One region of the Streptomyces sp. NBC_01166 genome, then DNA from elsewhere that is predicted to be linked to it. Evidence: predicted binding sites of a transcription regulator. Region 1 holds the regulator's gene; the other holds the start of a gene.
What was found. The regulator HspR, encoded in region 1, represses chaperone genes until heat shock. The targets are predictions, from matches to a motif close to TTGAGNNNNNNNNNCTCAA.
Positions count from the first base shown of each region.

Region 1 (9,303 bases):
CGACGACAGTCAGCACCAGCGACACGATGATCGCGGCGAGTTGCATTTGGGGGCTCCTCGGGCCTGCGAGGGTGGGATCCAGCGCGTACAAGCGATTACTAAGCAGTAACTTAATCAGTCTGTGCTGACACTATCCACTTATTCCGCCACGCTGTAGCCGGGCAGGCGGTGATCTGTGTCGCTCAGGTGAGCCTTCCCCGGACGTCGCAGTCCGCGGAGCGCCGCACGCAGGGGGATGCGTACGGATTGCGCCAGGATCGCCAGGTCGAGCCCTGTTCCATGATGCTCTGCGTAGTGCGCGTCCAGGAGGGCGGGTTCGTCCCAGGGCATCCCGGAGCGGGCGCGCACCTGGGCCAGCCCGGTCAGGCCGGGCCGGACGCTCTGCCGCCAGTGGCCGGCTGCGGGCCCCAGGAGGACGGCCTCGTCCGGGGTGAGGGGTGCCGGGCCGACCAGGGAGAGGTCTCCCCGTACGACGTGGGGCAGCCGGGAGAGCAGGTCGAGCCGGAGCCGCCGGGTGCGCAGCGAGCGCAGCTCGAACGGGTGGCCGCCCAGGCCCACCCGGATCTCGCGCCTCAGGACGCCGCCCCCGTCGTGGGGTGGCCGGACGGCCAGAGCCGCCGCGGTGAGGAGGAGTGCGGGAGCCGTCAGGAGCAGCAGCACCGAGCCGAGTGTCAGGTCCAGGGACCGTTTGGCCGTCATGGCCGACAGAGGGCCGGTGATCCGGCTGGGGGCCATGGACGTCAGGGCCCCGGTGGCGCGCCGGGCCGCCACGGTTGCGGCGGCGATCCCGGGGAAGGGGCCGGTGGCGGGCCGGGGCGCTCCGGCCCCCGACGGGCCAGGGTGCCGCCTCCTTCGTTCCGCAGTCTGCTTCGCGTTCCGCATGGCACCTGCCCGGAGTCGGTGACGGGACGGTATGACCGTCTCGATGCATTTTGTGACAGAACGATCCCACGGTGCGATGGTGGGTGGAGCGTGTGTGACGTGCCGCGCATCGCGGTGTCGCGGATCGAGGCGACGGCGGCGGGCTTCTTACAGCACCCGAACGCGGAAAACGCCTGTTCAGAGCGGTTGCGAGCACATAAGTTGAGCGTAAGTGGCTCAGGTCCTTTGACTCCGGGGTGGCTGTCATGCATCCTTGAGTCAGATCCACTCAAGTAGTCAGTTGGAGGAATTGAAATGGCACGTGCGGTCGGCATCGACCTGGGCACGACTAACTCCGTCGTCAGCGTTCTCGAAGGCGGCGAGCCCACCGTCATCACCAACGCCGAAGGCGCCAGGACCACGCCGTCCGTCGTCGCCTTCGCGAAGAACGGCGAGGTGCTTGTCGGCGAGGTGGCCAAGCGTCAGGCGGTCACCAACGTCGACAGGACGATCCGTTCGGTCAAGCGCCACATGGGCACTGACTGGAAGATCGAGCTCGACGGCAAGAACTTCAACCCGCAGCAGATGAGCGCCTTCATCCTGCAGAAGCTGAAGCGCGACGCCGAGTCGTACCTGGGCGAGAAGGTCACCGACGCGGTGATCACCGTCCCGGCGTACTTCAACGACTCGGAGCGCCAGGCGACCAAGGAGGCCGGCGAGATCGCGGGCCTGAACGTCCTGCGTATCGTCAACGAGCCGACCGCCGCCGCCCTGGCGTACGGACTCGACAAGGACGACCAGACGATCCTCGTCTTCGACCTCGGTGGCGGCACCTTCGACGTGTCCCTCCTGGAGATCGGCGACGGCGTCGTCGAGGTGAAGGCCACCAACGGTGACAACCACCTCGGTGGTGACGACTGGGACCAGCGGGTCGTCGACTACCTGGTGAAGCAGTTCGCCAACGGGCACGGCGTGGACCTGTCCAAGGACAAGATGGCTCTCCAGCGTCTCCGCGAGGCCGCGGAGAAGGCGAAGATCGAGCTCTCGTCCTCGACCGAGACCACGATCAACCTGCCCTACATCACGGCGTCCGCCGAGGGCCCGCTGCACCTGGACGAGAAGCTCACGCGCTCGCAGTTCCAGCAGCTGACCGCGGACCTCCTGGACCGCTGCAAGAACCCGTTCCACAACGTCATCAAGGACGCGGGCATCCAGCTCTCCGAGATCGACCACGTCGTTCTCGTCGGTGGCTCGACCCGTATGCCGGCCGTCGCCGAGCTCGTCAAGGAGCTCACGGGCGGCCAGGACGCCAACAAGGGTGTGAACCCGGACGAGGTCGTCGCCATCGGCGCCTCGCTCCAGGCCGGTGTCCTCAAGGGTGAGGTCAAGGACGTCCTGCTCCTCGACGTGACCCCGCTGTCCCTCGGCATCGAGACCAAGGGAGGGATCATGACGAAGCTCATCGAGCGCAACACCACGATCCCGACCAAGCGTTCCGAGATCTTCACGACGGCCGAGGACAACCAGCCGTCCGTGCAGATTCAGGTCTACCAGGGCGAGCGCGAGATCGCGGCTTACAACAAGAAGCTCGGGATGTTCGAGCTCACCGGTCTGCCGCCGGCCCCGCGTGGTGTGCCGCAGATCGAGGTCGCCTTCGACATCGACGCCAACGGCATCATGCACGTCGCTGCCAAGGACCTCGGCACCGGCAAGGAGCAGAAGATGACCGTCACCGGTGGCTCCTCGCTGCCGAAGGACGAGGTCAACCGGATGCGCGAAGAGGCCGAGCAGTACGCCGACGAGGACCACCGCCGTCGCGAGGCCGCCGAGTCGCGCAACCAGGGCGAGCAGCTCGTCTACCAGACGGAGAAGTTCCTCAAGGACAACGAGGACAAGGTCCCCGGCGACGTGAAGACGGAGGTGGAGACCGCGCTCACCGAGCTGAAGGAGAAGCTCAAGGGCGAGGACACCGCCGAGATCCGCACCGCCACCGAGAAGGTCGCGGCCGTCTCCCAGAAGCTGGGCCAGGCGATGTACGCCAACGCCTCCGAGGGTGCGACGCCGGGTGCCGAGGCGCCGGGTGACGACCAGGCCAAGGCCGACGACGACGTCGTCGACGCCGAGATCGTGGACGACGAGAAGGACACGAAGGGCGGTGCGGCGTGACCGAGGAGACTCCGGGCTTCGACGAGAAGCCTGACGTCCCCTCCGGCGCCGATGCCGACGACGCCGAGCCGAAGGCCGCCCCCCCCTCCGAGGAGGAGGCGGCGGCCCCGGCCGGGGACGTACAGCAGACAGCGGCTCTGACGGCCCAGCTGGACCAGGTCCGTACGGCGCTCAACGAGCGCACGGGCGACCTCCAGCGGCTCCAGGCCGAGTACCAGAACTACCGCCGCCGGGTCGAGCGTGACCGGGTCACGGTCAAGGAGGTCGCTGCGGCGGGTCTCCTGACCGACCTCCTGCCCGTGCTCGACGACATCGGCCGGGCGAGGGAGCACGGCGAGCTCGTCGGCGGCTTCAAGGCCGTGGCCGAGTCGGTGGAGACGGTCGTCGCGAAGATCGGCCTCCAGCAGTTCGGCAAGGAGGGCGAGCCCTTCGACCCGACGATCCACGAGGCCCTGATGCACTCGTACGCGCCGGACGTCACCGAGACGACCTGCGTGGCGATCCTGCAGCCTGGGTACCGCATCGGGGAGCGCACCATCCGCCCCGCGCGGGTGGCCGTGGCCGAACCGCAGCCGGGCGCCACGCCCGCGGCGGCGAAGGAAGAGAAGGCAGACGACGAGGAGAGCGGTGGCACCGAAGAGGTCTGACATTCCGTCCGACCACAGCGGTGAACACCGACGGGGCGTGCGGCCGGCCACAGGGCCGGCCGCACGGCCGATCGTCCGGAAGGAGGGACGTCGATGAGCACGAAGGACTTCGTCGAGAAGGACTACTACAAGGTTCTCGGCGTCCCCAAGGACGCCACCGACGCCGAGGTCAAGAAGGCGTACCGGAAGCTCGCCCGCGAGTACCACCCGGACGCCAACAAGAGTGACGCGAAGGCCGAGGAGCGCTTCAAGGAGATCTCCGAGGCGAACGACGTCCTCGGTGACCCCAAGAAGCGCAAGGAGTACGACGAGGCGCGCGCCCTCTTCGGCAACGGAGGCTTCCGGGCGGGTCCCGGCGGTGCGGGCGGCAACTTCAACTTCGACCTGGGTGACCTCTTCGGGGGCGCCCCGGGCGGTGGCCAGGGGGCCGGCGCCGGCGGCTTCGGCGGAGGCGGCGGTGGCGGCCTGGGCGATGTCTTCGGCGGCCTGTTCAACCGCGGTGGCGCGGGCACCCGCGTCCAGCCGCGCCGTGGCCAGGACATCGAGTCCGAGGTGACGCTCAGCTTCACCGAGGCGGTCGACGGGGCCACGGTCCCGCTGCGGATGTCCAGCCAGGCGCCCTGCAAGGCGTGTTCGGGCACCGGCGACAAGAACGGCACCCCGAGGGTCTGTCCGACGTGCGTCGGCACCGGCCAGGTGTCGCGGGGCACGGGCGGCGGATTCTCGCTCACCGATCCCTGTGTGGACTGCAAGGGCCGGGGACTCATCGCCCAGGACCCCTGCGAGGTCTGCAAGGGCAGCGGCCGTGCCAAGTCGGCCCGCACGATGCAGGTCAGGATCCCCGCGGGGGTGCTGGACGGCCAGCGGATCCGGCTGCGCGGCAAGGGCAGCCCGGGCGAGCGCGGCGGCCCGGCCGGCGACCTCTACGTCGTCGTCCACGTCGACGCCCACCCGGTCTTCGGCCGCAAGGGCGACAACCTCACCGTCACCGTGCCCGTCACCTTCCCGGAGGCGGCGCTCGGCGGCGAGGTGAAGGTCCCCACGCTCGGCGGGCCTCCGGTCACCCTGAAACTCCCGGCCGGCACGCCCAACGGCCGTACGATGCGGGCCCGGGGCAAGGGCGCCGTACGCAAGGACGGCACCCGCGGCGACCTCCTGGTCACCGTCGAGGTGTCCGTGCCCACGGACCTCGGCGCGGACGCCCAGGACGCGCTGGAGGCCTACCGGAAGTCGACCGCGGGGGAGGACCCGCGGGCGGAGCTGTTCCAGGCTGCGAAGGGAGCTTGAGATGGACGGCCGTCGACGCAATCCGTACCAGCTGACCGACGAATCACCGGTCTACGTGATCTCGATCGCGGCCCAGCTCTCGGGCCTGCACCCGCAGACACTGCGCCAGTACGACCGCCTCGGCCTGGTCTCGCCCGACCGCACGGCCGGGCGCGGCCGGCGCTACTCGGCCCGTGACATCGAACTGCTGCGCACCGTGCAGCAGCTGTCGCAGGACGAGGGCATCAACCTCGCGGGCATCAAGCGCATCATCGAGCTGGAGAACCAGGTCGCCGCGCTCCAGCAGCGCGTCGCCGAGCTCTCGGCGGCGGTGGACGGCGCGGCCGTGGCCATGCAGCAGCGCGAGGCCCAGGTGCACGCCTCCTACCGGCGTGACCTGGTGCCGTACCAGGATGTGCAGCAGACGAGCGCACTGGTGGTCTGGCGGCCGAAGAGGCCGAAGGACTGAACCGGCCGGGAAGGGCCCGCCCCTGAGTCTCACGACTCGGAGGCGGGCCCTTCACGCGTGGCCGTGGCGTCGTCCACGGCACCGGACCGCACGATGCCGGACCGCACGACGAGGACCCCGAGATGGGTCCGGCTGGTGGCGCCCAGCACCTGCATCAGCTTGGCGATGTGTGAGCGGCAGGTGCGGATGCTGATGCCCAGCTGGCGGGCCACCGCGTCGTCGACATGGCCCTCGCTGAGGAGCCGGGCGATGCTCTGCTGGACGGCCGTGACCTGGATCCCCGGGGTGGTCGTGGGGAGTTGCTGGGTGAACGGGGTGGCCTGCGCCCAGAGGACCTCGTAGACCTGGACGAGGTAGCGGACAAGGGCGGGGTGGCGGATCTGCAGCGCCGCACCGCGGTCGGCGGTGGCGGGGATGAAGGCAACCGTGCGGTCGAAGATGAGAAGCCGCTCCACGGTCAGCTCGGTGGTGCGCACCTGGAGGGACTCGGCCGGCACCTGACGGAGGTATTCACGCACCTGGGTGCTGTAGCGGGCTGGGTGCTGGTAGATGTGACGGAGCCCGGCGCCCCGGGCGATGGCGGTCGTGGCGTTGTCCAGGGCCGTCCGCAGGGTGGCATGGGGACGGGTGCTTCCCGGCTGTGCCGTGAGGACCTCGTCCGTGGCCTGGGAGGTGGCCTCCTGGATGGCTGTCCGTATCGCTTCGGGCCCTTCCAGCATGGTGATGGCGAGATGGGGGTCACCGTTGGCTATGACGGACAGGGGCGCCAGGGACCGCGTCAATTCGAGCGTCCGCTCCACGCGCTCGTCTATCTCGCGTGTGAGCGGCTGCAACAGGCGGGCCAGGGCTGCCGACGGCGGGACGGGGCGCAGCCAGTTCTCGTCCCAGGGATCGGCCTGGACCAGCGCCCCGTCGGTGAGGCACGGTGCGGCGCCGAGCTCCGAACGGGCGATCCGCCCCTGGCGCAACGCCCGCTCGTACAGCTCGAGTCCGGGACCGCAGAGTTCTCTCGGCCCGTGGCTGTGCGGCGGTTGCACCGGTTCTGTTCCCATCTGGGAGCCCCCCGTTTTGTGCACTGCAACAAGTTGCCGGTGGCGCAAGCCTAGTGGCCTGGTGGACTGTGGACCTGTTGTGGCCGTGGGGGACCGCCCGGGTACGCGGGCCGTGCCGCTCGTCCTCGGGCGGCGGCCCCTCGCCCGACGGGGCCTCGGCCGTCAGCTCTGCTGGTCCAGGATTCCCGACTGCGAGATGAGGTAGCCGAGCTGGGCCCGACTGCCGCTGCCGAGGGCGGCGTTGAGCTTGGCTATGTGCGCACGGCACGTGCGTACGTTCATGCCGAGCCTCCGGGCTATGGAGTCGTCCACGTGGCCCTCGACCAGCAGTTGGGCGATGGAGCGCTGCACCCCGCTGATCCCGGCGGGAGTGGGGGTGTAGGAGACATCCTCCAGTAGGGGAGTGGCGCGTTGCCAGAGTTGCTCGAAGACGTTGATCAGGTAGGAGACGAGGCCCGGGTGCCGGAGTTCGAGCGCGACCGTCAGGTCGTCCTGAGCGGGAATGAAGGCGACCGCGCGGTCGAAGATGAGCATGCGCTGCACGAGCTCCTCGAGCGTACGTATCTCCACGCCCTCGGCGAGCCGCTCCGCGTACGCGAACGTCCCGTGATGATGGCGGACCGTGTGCTGGTAGAGGGTGCGGATGCTGACGCCGCGGTTCACCACGGCTCGTCCCCGCTCCAGCCCCTTGCTGAGGATGTCCTCGCTCCGGACCCCTCCGGGCTGCACGGTGAGCACTTCGCTGCGGCACTCCGCCGTGGCCACGTCGATGGCCGCGTTGATGCGGGTGCCGCCTTCGAGCACGGTGATTGCGTGCGTCGTGGGCGGATCCTGGGCGCTGATGTCCATGAAAGGTTCGAACGACTCGGTGAGTTCCAGGGAATGGCGTCTGCGCTCCTGGATCTCCCTCTCGATGGGGTGCAGCCGCTGGGCGAGGGCCGCCGAAGGCGGCACGGGGCGTAGCCAGTCGGCATCGTCCGGGTCGGGGTGGAGCAGGGCGAAGTCCATCAGGCACGGAGCCGGCTCCACCTCGGAACGCGGTATGCGGCCGGACCGCAGCGCGCTTGCGTAGAGGCGCTGCCCCGCATCGCATAGTTGGGTGATCCCGTGCCGATGCGCCCCATTTGAGTCGCATGTATCCATATCTCCACCCCCCATGTTCCTGAACGTGCAAGAACATGATGCATCGATCCAGTGGTGCTTGCGTGTCCGCGTGAGACATCGTCTTGAGAGCGGGGGAGATGAATCCATCAAGTGAGGACGAAGCCGAAATGTCTAAGCGAATGCTTCGCTCGGTGCTTGCCACAGCTTTCGTGGGGGCCCTGGCCTACGGTACGTCGGGTGCCCACGACATCACCTGGGGGGCTGTGCAGGCCGAGCAGGCGTCGGCCGTGCCCGGCGACATCACATGGGGTGCGGCTGCGGGTGACATCACGTGGGGTGCGGCTCCTGCCGACATCACGTGGGGTGCGAACTCGGGTGACATCACATGGGGGGTCGCTCCGGGTGACATCACGTGGGGTGTGGCTCCGACCGGCACCGCGGCATGACCACCCCACCGGACGACCGCACCTTCCGGCGGGAGATGGCCACGGCGTATCGCTCAGGGTGGCATTTCATCGATCTGCTCACGGCACTTACCCGCCAGGGCGATTCGTTGATGGTCACCCTGTTCGGAGAGCCGATTGTCGTCGTGATGGAAACGGATGACGATATCCGCGCCTATCGCTGTCTTCGCCGGCCGCGCGGAGCACCGCAACCGGTTCGCTGTGCCGTGAGGTACGGCATGATTTTCGTAAATCTCGATCAGCGCGACCATGAACTGTTCGAGCAAGAAGCCATTTCCGCCACCCCCCGCAGTGCCTGAACGATTCCCCCGTCGTTCCATATCGTTCCGGCACTTCCCCCACACAGCGGCGCCATCGTGACCTGAACACGATGGCGCCGTTGTGCTGCCCGGAATCAATTCGGCATTCCTAGGCGTTTCCGAGCGCCCTGTCGACGGCGATCTCGATGACGACCCGCTCCGGGTTGTGCCGCGGGGTGCGCTCGTAGCGCTCCGCGTAGCGGCGTACCGCGTCCTGGACCTCCTCGGGCTCCGTGCGGACCACTGCCCGGCCCTCCAGGGTCGCCCAGCGGCGCCCCTCCATCTGGCAGACCGCGACCCGCGCGCCCCCGGGGCCCGCTGCCCGGACGTGGGCGGCCTTTCTTGTGTTCCCGCCGGTGATGACGCGGGCCAGTCGCGTCTCCGGGTCGTAGGTCACCCCCACGGGCACCACATGCGGTGTGCCGTCCGGGCGAAGCGTGGTCAGGGTGCACACATGGCGTTCCCGCCAGAAGGCGAGGTATCCGGGGCCGGGGTTGCTTACGTCAGGCATGGGGTCAGCCTAGAGAAGGGGTATACGGCCGGGCAGGGGAGGCGCGTATCGGCCTTGAGTGGAATAGACTCAACTTTGTACCCGTTGTTCGAGTCATAGTTCCGTGAAGCACCAGCACGAGGAGGAGACAGCGCCCGTGGACGCCGAGCTGACCAACAAGAGCCGGGACGCCCTGAACGCGGCCACCAGCAGGGCCGTCAAGGACGGTCATCCCGATCTGACCCCCGGGCACCTGCTGCTTGCGCTGCTCGCGGGCGAGGACAACGCGAACATCACCGACCTGCTGGCCGCCGTCGAGGCCGACCAGGTGGTCGTACGCGAGGCGACCGAGCGGCTCCTGGGCTCGCTGCCCAGTGTGACCGGTTCGACCGTCGCACCGCCGCAGCCGAGCCGCGACATGCTCGCCGTCATCGCCGACGCCGACCAGCGCGCCAAGGAGCTCGGCGACGACTATCTCTCCACCG
Region 1 covers NZ_CP108613.1:4,078,155-4,087,457, reverse strand. The annotation lists gene OG379_RS18700 (heterodisulfide reductase-related iron-sulfur binding cluster) at 1-46, opposite strand, end outside; gene OG379_RS18695 (sugar transferase) at 139-882, opposite strand; gene dnaK (molecular chaperone DnaK) at 1,177-3,027, shown strand; gene grpE (nucleotide exchange factor GrpE) at 3,024-3,674, shown strand; gene dnaJ (molecular chaperone DnaJ) at 3,768-4,961, shown strand; gene OG379_RS18675 (heat shock protein transcriptional repressor HspR) at 4,963-5,409, shown strand; gene OG379_RS18670 (LuxR C-terminal-related transcriptional regulator) at 5,439-6,461, opposite strand; gene OG379_RS18665 (helix-turn-helix transcriptional regulator) at 6,624-7,469, opposite strand; gene OG379_RS18660 (5'-nucleotidase) at 7,757-8,011, shown strand; gene OG379_RS18655 ((2Fe-2S)-binding protein) at 8,008-8,328, shown strand; gene OG379_RS18650 (pyridoxamine 5'-phosphate oxidase family protein) at 8,438-8,839, opposite strand; gene clpB (ATP-dependent chaperone ClpB) at 8,976-9,303, shown strand, end outside.

Region 2 (9,303 bases), 1.5 Mb from region 1:
TGCACGGTGCCGCCGGTGCGGTAACCGCGCAGCTGCGACATGTTGAGCGTCTCGGCGACGACGCCCTGGCCCGCGAAGGCCGCGTCGCCGTGGAGCGCGACGGGCAGGACCGTGAAGTCCGTGCCGCCCTTGTTGATGATGTCCTGCTTGGCGCGTGCGATGCCCTCGAGGACCGGGTCGACGGCCTCCAGGTGCGAGGGGTTGGCGGCCAGCGAGACCTTGATCTGCTCGCCGTCCAGACCGGTGAAGGTGCCCTCGGCGCCCAGGTGGTACTTGACGTCACCGGAGCCGTGCATCGACCGCGGGTCGAGGTTGCCCTCGAACTCCCGGAAGATCTGCGCGTACGACTTGCCGACGATGTTCGCCAGGACGTTCAGCCGGCCGCGGTGGGCCATGCCGATGACGACCTCGTCGAGGCGGGCCTCGGCGGCGGAGTCGATGACCGCGTCGAGCAGCGGGATGACGGACTCGCCGCCCTCCAGCGAGAACCGCTTCTGGCCGACGTACTTGGTCTGCAGGAACGTCTCGAACGCCTCGGCGGCGTTGAGGCGGCGCAGGATCCGCAGCTGCTCCTCGCGCTCCGGAGCCGGGCGCGGACGCTCCACCCGGTCCTGGAGCCACTTGCGCTCCTTCGGCTCCTGGATGTGCATGAACTCGATGCCGGTGGTGCGGCAGTACGACTCACGCAGGACGCCGAGGATGTCGCGGAGCTTCATCATCGTCTTGCCGGCGAAACCGCCGACCGCGAAGTCCCGCTCCAGGTCCCACAGGGTGAGGCCGTGCTCGGTGATGTCCAGGTCGGGGTGCTTGCGCTGGCGGTACTCCAGCGGGTCGGTGTCGGCCATCACATGACCGCGGACCCGGTAGGAGTGGATCAGCTCGAAGACCCGCGCGGCCTTGGTGACGTCGTCGTCGTGCGAGGCGTCGATGTCCTTGAGCCAGCGGACCGGCTCGTAGGGGATGCGCAGCGCCTTGAAGATCTCGTCGTAGAAGTCGTTCTCGCCGAGCAGCAGCTGGGACAGGACGCGGAGGAACTCGCCGGACGCGGCGCCCTGGATGACCCGGTGGTCGTACGTCGAGGTCAGGGTCATGACCTTCGAGATGCCCAGCTTGTTCAGGGTGTCCTGCGAGGTGCCCTGGAACTCCGCCGGGTAGTCCATCGCGCCGACGCCCATGATGAGGCCCTGTCCGGGCATCAGGCGGGGCACCGAGTGGACGGTGCCGATGCCGCCGGGGTTCGTCAGCGAGGCGGTGACCCCGGAGAAGTCGTCCATGCCGAGCTTGCCGACGCGGGCCCTGCGGACGATGTCCTCGTAGGCCTGCCAGAACTCGAAGAAGTTGAGCGTCTCGGCCTTCTTGATGGCCGCGACGACCAGCTGGCGGTCGCCGTTCGGCTTCACCAGGTCGATGGCCAGACCGAGGTTGACGTGCTCGGGCTTGACCAGGGTCGGCTTGCCGTCCTTCACCGCGAAGGAGTAGTTCATCGACGGCATGGCCTTGAGGGCCTGCACCATCGCGTACCCGATGAGGTGCGTGAAGGAGATCTTCCCGCCGCGGGCGCGCTTCAGGTGGTTGTTGATGACGATGCGGTTGTCGAAGAGCAGCTTCACCGGCACGGCGCGGACCGACGTGGCCGTCGGCAGCTCCAGGGAGGCGTTCATGTTCTTCGCGACGGCGGCCGACGGGCCGCGCAGCGTCACGTACTCCGGGCCGGCGGGGGCCTCGGCCGGGGCATCCGTCTTCGCGGGTGCCGGGGCCGCCTTCGCGGGCGCCGCCTTCGCGGGAGCGGCGGGAGCGGCCGGTGCCTTCGCCGGGGCCGCCGGAGCGGCGGCCGCGGGCTTGGCAGGCGCCGCGGCCGGAGCAGGCGTCGCGGCCTGTGCCGGAGCGGTGTTGTTCACGGTGTTCGCGGCCGGGGCCGGGGTCACCGCTCCCGCAGGTGCGGGGACAGGCTTGTCCGCCGTGCCGGTCGTACCCGGCTTGTAGTCGGCGAAGAAGTCCCACCAGGCGCGGTCGACCGAATTCGGGTCCTGGAGGTACTGCTGGTAGATCTCGTCGACGAGCCACTCATTGGGGCCGAAAGCTGCTGCCGGGTTGGACCCGGAGCCTGCTTCTTGATCGGTCGAGATGCTCGAGTTACTGGGGGACTGAGACGACACGGCGGCAACCGCCCTCTTCCGCTTCACAAGGTGATGGACAGCGGAAATCAAGGCTACGCCTCCCGAGCCGTTACGTGCAGGCCGGGCCGGTCTTCGTCGTGCACATCACATCTGAAGGCGGGTTTCGGCGCATGAAATGGCGGGAAACAAGCAGGGTTCCGCTGCCCTTCGGGTACGCGAGGCCTGCGCTCAGGCCCCCTGGACCGTATCTCTTTCCCGGACGGTAGGGAGAACGGGGCCCTCCGCTTCGAACGCGAGGTCAACCGTGCGCCTGGGCGTTCCCCGGAAGGGTGACCTGGATTCGGCAGCCGCGGGCGGATTCGGCCACGCCGATGCGGCCGCCGTGCAGATCCACCGCCCAGCGGGCGATCGCGAGCCCGAGCCCCGTACCGCCGTCGGAGCCCGGCCCGTGCGGGGAAGGCGCCTGGCCGCGGTTGAAGCGCTCGAAGACCCGGTGGCGCTCCGCCTCCGGGATGCCCGGGCCTTCGTCGACGACCTCCAGCTCCAGCGACTCGGGGTACTCCCCGCGCCGCGCCAGCACGGTGACCCGCCCGTGCGGCGGGCTGTGCTTGACGGCGTTGTCGATGAGGTTGGCGACCACCTGGTGCAGGCGTTCCGCGTCCGCGTACGCCGTCAGCTCGGGCGGCGACACGTCGAGGTGCAGATGGACGTCCGTACGGGAGTGGTTGCCCGAGCCGGAGGAGAGCCGGCGCTGCGAGGCGGCGAGATTGGCCTCCTTCAGCACGCCCGACAGGTACGGCCAGACCTCGAAGCGGCGCGCCTTGATCGCCACCACGCCGTTGTCCAGCCGGGAGAGGTCCAGCAGGGTCTCCACCAGTCTGCCCAGGCGTTCGGTCTGTTTCAGCGCCGTACGCATCGTCTCGGGATCGGCGGCGGACACCCCGTCCACCACGTTCTCCAGGACGGCTCTGAGCGCCGCGATCGGTGTGCGCAGCTCATGGGAGACGTTCGCCACCAGCTCCTTGCGGTGCCGGTCCTCCGCCTCCAGATCGTCCGCCATGCGGTTGATCGTCTGCGCCAGGTCGCCGAGCTCGTCACGCCGCCCGGCGCCGCTCACCCGCCTCGTGTAGTCGCCGTGCGAGATCGACCGGGCGACGGCGCGCATCTCGTCCAGCGGCGCGGTCAGGCCGTGCGCCACGAACTGGGTGATCAGCAGGGTCGCGATCACCGAGAAGACCGTGATGAACCGGAATTCGGTCCTGGTCCGCAGGGCGACGATCAGCAGTCCGGTCGTGATGAACACGGAGACCACCACGAGCGTGCCCAGCTTGGCCTTGATCGAGAAGGGCCGCAGTCCCGAGCCGGGCGGCGTCATGGCGCTGGTGTCTCCAGGGCGTAGCCGACGCCGTGCACGGTACGGATCCGCTCGGCGCCGATCTTCCGGCGCAGAGCCTTGATGTGACTGTCGACCGTACGGGTCCCGGAGGCGTCCGCCCAGTCCCAGACCTCGGCCAGCAGCTGCTCCCGGGACAGCACCGCGCGCGGTGTGTTGGCCAGGCAGACCAGCAGGTCGAACTCGGTCGGGGTGAGGTGGACGTCGTCGGCGCGCACCCTGACGCGGCGCTGCGCGTGATCGATCTCCAGCTCGCCGAGGCGCAGGATGCCGCTGCGCGGCGTCACCGCGGCCAGCGCGGCCCGCTCGACCCGGCGCAGCAGGACGTGGACCCGCGCCGCCAGCTCCCGCATCGAGAACGGCTTGGTCATGTAGTCGTCGGCGCCGACCCCGAGCCCGACCAGCATGTCGGTCTCGTCGTCGCGTGCGGTGAGCATCAGCACCGGCACGGGGCGCTGAGCCTGCACACGACGGCAGACCTCCAGGCCGTCGAAGCCGGGAAGCATGATGTCGAGCACCATCAGGTCGGGCTGCCACGCCTCGGCCGCGTCCACGGCCGCGGGCCCGTCCAGTGCGGTCTGCACCAGGAAGCCCTCGGCCCGCAGCCGGGCGGAAATGGCGTCGACGATTGTTGCGTCGTCCTCTACCACCAGCACCCGGCGCTGAGCCCCGGGGGTGGCCGCGACGCCGTTGTGGGTGGTGTGTGTCTGTTCCATCGCCCCGCCCCTGCCCGTTCTCGCGGAGGCCATTCCCCCGGAGGCACGGTTATCGCTTGTGGATTTCGTCGGTGATCCCTTGTGCCGGTCAGCAGCGTAAAGGCACAAGGCGCCTCTCGGCTACGCAGGGTGTTGTCCGTCGTGAAGGTGTTACCCACGGGAAAGGAGACGGATCGGCGGACTTGTGCCTCTGATCCGTGGGTGGGGCGGGGCCGTGGATACCGGGTGGGGGTTCAGCCGTCCCGGAGTGCGAGATGGACCACGTCCGGCACACCTCGGGCAACGGCTACTTCTTCGGTCCTTACCGCGTGGAATCCGGCATTCCGCAGCGCTTCACCGAACTCGGCGGAGGGCTGCGCGGACCAGACGGCGAGGACTCCACCGGGCGTCAGACGTGCGCGGCAGGCCGCGAGACCGGCAGCTGAATAGAGGTTTCCGTTGTCCTGGGTGACGGTCCAGTCGGGGCCGTTGTCGATGTCCAGGCACAGCGCGTCGTAACGCTCCGTGGTCGTACGGAGATGGGCCACGAGGTCCGTACGGAGGATCTCGGTGCGCGGATCGGAGAGCGCCGCCCCGGAGATCCGGCCGAGCGGTCCGTCGAGGTGCCAGTCCACGATGGCCTGCTCCCGCTCGACGACCGCGATCCGGCCCCAGCGTGGCTCGGCGGATGCCCGCACCAGCGAGAAGCCGACCCCGAGACCGCCGATCAGCACCGAGGGGTCCTGCCTGCCGACGGGCAGCGCGGCGAGGGCCGCGTCGATCAGCAGCCGCTCGGAACGCCCGTCGGAGGTGTCCATCAGGAAGCATCCGTTGGCGATGATCTCGAAATTGTCGCCGTGCTCGCGCAGGACGACTTCGCCGAACGGCCCTTCGCGCCGGTCGAGGACGACGGGGCGGTGGGTGTCTGGGGCGTGCATGGTGCGGTCTCCGGTCTCCGGTCGGCGGCGGTTGGTTCTCCGGGCGTCCATCTTTCCTCGTCGCGGGCCCCCTGGACCAGCGGATTCGCCCGGCCTACCCTCCGTGGCGCGGTGCCTTCGTCCCGTGGGCCGCGGTGTACTCGGCGGCCAGCCAGGGGCCCAGGTCCTCGATGAGCATCGCCAGTACGGCCGGATCGGGCGAGGGGGTGCGTGCCGTGACGGCGGCCGCGTGGACCTGCGCGGCGCGTTCCGGGGCGTCCGGGCGGAAGCGCGCGAACAGTCCGGCGGACCGCCGCAGTTCGCTCGTCCAGCCGCCCCAGACCGGCATGACCAGCGTGAACGCGGACCGGACGAGACGCCGGGCGACGCGCCTGCTCAGCCTGAGGCGCGCCTCGTCGGTGGCGGCTTCGGCGGCCAGGGCGCGCCACCGGGGGAGTGTGAGCTCCAGGTCGCCGTTGGTCTCACGGGCGAGCAGCGAGGTCGGCCGGTAGCGCGGCAGGTGCGCGGCCAGATCCTCGCCCAGCAGCGGGGTGCAGAGGCAGGCGACGAAGAAGCCGAAGTCGTGGCGCTCCTCTTCGCTGAGCACGACGCGGACGGGGGAGAGGAGCAGGCCGACCCCGTCGATCACGGAGAAGTCGGCGTCCAGGGCGGCGGCGGTCTCCGCGGCCGCCGCACGGTCCGCGTCGGTGGGTTCGTCGCGCAGGACCACCTGCAGGTCCAGGTCGGACACGCCGGGAATGGCCGTGCCCCTCGGGATGCTGCCGTACAGGTAGGCGCTGTGCAGCCGGGAGGGGCCGAAGGCCTCGGGGACGCGTACGCGGACCGCCTCGACCACCGGGGCGAACGGTGCGGCCACGTGGGCGACGGACCCCTCGCGACGGATCGTCCCGTCCGCCGCGAGCCCCTTGTCCTCTCCGTGCATGCCCGGATCCTCGCAGGTGAGGGACGCGGGGGGACGGTGATCGCTGAGAGCGAACACGGCCCTGGGAACATTCGCAGGCTCACAAGCATTGAGCCCACATAGCTCAACTTGCCTGCCGAAGGGGAGATCATGACTACTGAGTCGAATGCGTCGAAGGCGCTCACGCCGATCGACCTGCCCGTGCTGCCTCTCGACGACGAGGTCGTGCTGCCCGGAATGGTGGTGCCGCTCGACCTGTCGGACGCGGAGGTGCGCGCCGCGGTGGAGGCCGCGCAGGCGGTCGCGCGGCCCGGAGGCGGCAAGCCCGAGGTGCTGCTCGTGCCGCGCATCGACGGGAATTACACCGGGACCGGCGTCCTGGGCACGGTCGAGCAGGTCGGCCGTCTCTCGGACGGTGACCCGGGCGCCCTCATCAGGGCGCGTGACCGTGTGCGGATCGGCGCCGGGACCAGTGGCCCCGGGAGCGCGCTGTGGGTGGAGGGCACCAGGATCGACGTATCCGTGCCCGATCCCCTGCCCGGCTCCGCCGCCGAGCTCGCCAAGGAGTACAAGGCGCTCGCCACCAGCTGGCTGAAGAAGCGCGGCGCCTGGCAGGTCGTGGACCGGGTCCAGCAGATCGAGGACATCTCCGCGCTCGCCGACAACTCCGGGTACTCGCCCTTCCTGACCACCGCTCAGAAGGTCCAGCTGCTGGAGACCGCGGACGCGGTCGCCCGTCTGAAGCTGGCCATCCAGTGGCTCGGCGAGCACCTCGCCGAGCAGGATGTCGCGGAGTCCATCGCGAAGGACGTCCAGGAGGGCGTCGACAAGCAGCAGCGCGAATTCCTGCTGCGGCGCCAGCTCGACGCCGTACGCAAGGAGCTCTCCGAGCTCAACGGCGACCCGGAGGACGAGTCCGACGACTACCGGGCCCGTGTCGAGGCCGCCGACCTGCCCGAGCACGTCCGAGAGGCCGCGCTCAAGGAGGTCGAGAAGCTGGAGCGCGCCTCCGACCAGAGCCCCGAGGGCTCCTGGATCCGGACCTGGCTGGACACCGTCCTCGAACTCCCCTGGACCGAGCGGACCGAGGACGCCTACGACATCAAGGGTGCTCAGGAGATCCTGGACGCCGAGCACGCCGGACTCCAGGACGTGAAGGAACGCATCACCGAGTACCTCGCCGTACGCAAGCGGCGTGCCGGACGCGGACTGGGCGTGGTCGGCGGCCGGCGCGGCGGTGCCGTGCTGGCTCTGGTCGGCCCGCCCGGCGTCGGAAAGACGTCGCTCGGCGAGAGCGTCGCGCATGCCATGGGCCGCAAGTTCGTCCGGGTCGCGCTCGGCGGTGTCCGCGACGAGGCCGAGATCCGGGGCCACCGGCGTACGTACGTCGGCGCGCTTCCCGGACGCATCGTCCGGGCGATCAAGGAGGCCGGCTCGATGAACCCGGTCGTCCTGCTCGACGAGATCGACAAGGTCGGCTCGGACTTCCGGGGCGACCCGGCGGCCGCCCTGCTCGAGGTGCTCGACCCGGCGCAGAACCACACCTTCCGCGACCACTACCTGGAGGTCGAACTCGACCTCAGCGACGTCGTGTTCCTGGCCACGGCCAATGTTCTCGACGCCATTCCGGAGGCCCTGCTCGACCGCATGGAGCTGGTCACGCTGGACGGCTACACCGAGGACGAGAAGGTCGTCATCGCACGGGACCACCTGCTCCCGCGCCAGCTGGAGCGGGCCGGCCTGGAGAAGGACGAGGTGGGGCTCGACGAGTCCGCGCTGCGCAAGCTGGCCGGCGAGTACACCCGGGAGGCCGGGGTGCGCAATCTGGAGCGGGCCGTCGCGCGGCTGCTCCGCAAGGTCGCGGCCCAGCACGAACTGGGCGAGCGGGAGCTCCCGTTCACGGTGGCCGAGGAGGACCTGCGGGGTCTGATCGGCCGGCCGCACCACGTACCCGAGTCCGCCCAGGACCCCGCCGAGCGCCGCACGGCGGTGCCGGGTGTGGCCACCGGGCTCGCGGTGACCGGAGCGGGCGGCGATGTGCTGTTCGTCGAGGCGTCGCTGGCCGACCCGGAGACCGGGGCGTCCGGACTGACCCTGACCGGTCAGCTCGGCGACGTGATGAAGGAGTCCGCGCAGATCGCCCTCAGCTTCCTGCGGTCGCACGGCGCGGAGCTGGAGCTGCCGGTCGCCGACCTCAAGGACCGGGGTGTGCACATCCACTTCCCGGCGGGCGCCGTCCCCAAGGACGGCCCGAGCGCCGGTATCACCCTGACGACGGCGCTGGCCTCGCTGCTCTCCGGACGGCTCGTCCGTACGGATGTGGCGATGACCGGTGAGGTGTCGCTGACCGGTCGGGTGCTGCCGATCGGCGGCCTCAAGCAGAAGCTGCTGGCGGCACACCGCGCGGGCATCACCACCGTGGTGATCCCCCAGCGCAACGAGGCCGACCTGGACGACGTCCCGGCCGAGGTGCTGGAGAAGCTGGACGTCCACCCGGTCACCGACGTCCGCCAGGTGCTGGAGATCGCGCTCGCCCCGGCCTCGGCCAGGGTGCAGGAGAGGATCCCGGCCGCCGCGTAGGCGCCATGCTGTGACGGGCGTGGCATCACGCCGACGGCCGGTACGGACGGCCCGCCTTCCCCCCGGAAGGCGGGCCGTTCCGCGTGCCCGGAGATTCAGGGGCGGTAGACCGTGCCGGGTACGGGCTCCGCCGGGGCCATCAGCTGGGGGACCGTCACAAAGGTGTAGCCGTCCTTGTGCAGCGCGTCGATGATGCCCGGCACCGCGGGCACCGTGCCCTTGTAGATGTCGTGCAGCAGGATGATCCCGTCCCTGCCCGCCTGGTCGAGGGTCCGCTTCCTGATCAGTGCGGAGTCGTTCGTCGAGTAGTCCTTGGCCGTCGTGCTCCAGAGGATCTGGGAGAGCCCCAGCTCCTTGCTGATCTCGGAGACCGTGTCGTCGGTGCGGCCCTGCGGCGGGCGCATCAGCCGCGGCTTCCTGCCCGTGATCTCCGCTATCGCGTCCTGGGTCTTCTCCAGTTCGGCGCGTATCTCGTCGGGCTTCTTGCCGGTCAGGATCTCGTGCGACCAGGTGTGGTTGGCGACCTCGTGTCCCTCGGCCTGGATACGCCGCACGGTGTCGGGGTGTTCGAGCACGTGGTTCTTGCCCAGCAGGAAGAACGTGGCCGGCACCTTCTTCTCCTTGAGGATGTCCAGGAGACGCGGGGTGTCCTCCCCGGGCCCGGCGTCGAACGTCAGGG
Region 2 covers NZ_CP108613.1:5,626,775-5,636,077, forward strand. The annotation lists gene OG379_RS26085 (multifunctional oxoglutarate decarboxylase/oxoglutarate dehydrogenase thiamine pyrophosphate-binding subunit/dihydrolipoyllysine-residue succinyltransferase subunit) at 1-2,156, opposite strand, end outside; gene OG379_RS26090 (ATP-binding protein) at 2,416-3,492, opposite strand; gene OG379_RS26095 (response regulator transcription factor) at 3,489-4,226, opposite strand; gene OG379_RS26100 (spermidine synthase) at 4,460-5,143, opposite strand; gene OG379_RS26105 (nucleotidyltransferase domain-containing protein) at 5,238-6,065, opposite strand; gene lon (endopeptidase La) at 6,195-8,624, shown strand; gene OG379_RS26115 (polysaccharide deacetylase family protein) at 8,720-9,303, opposite strand, start outside.
Region 2: lon (endopeptidase La) is a predicted target of HspR. The motif match lies at 6,154-6,172, and genes of this name have one in related genera.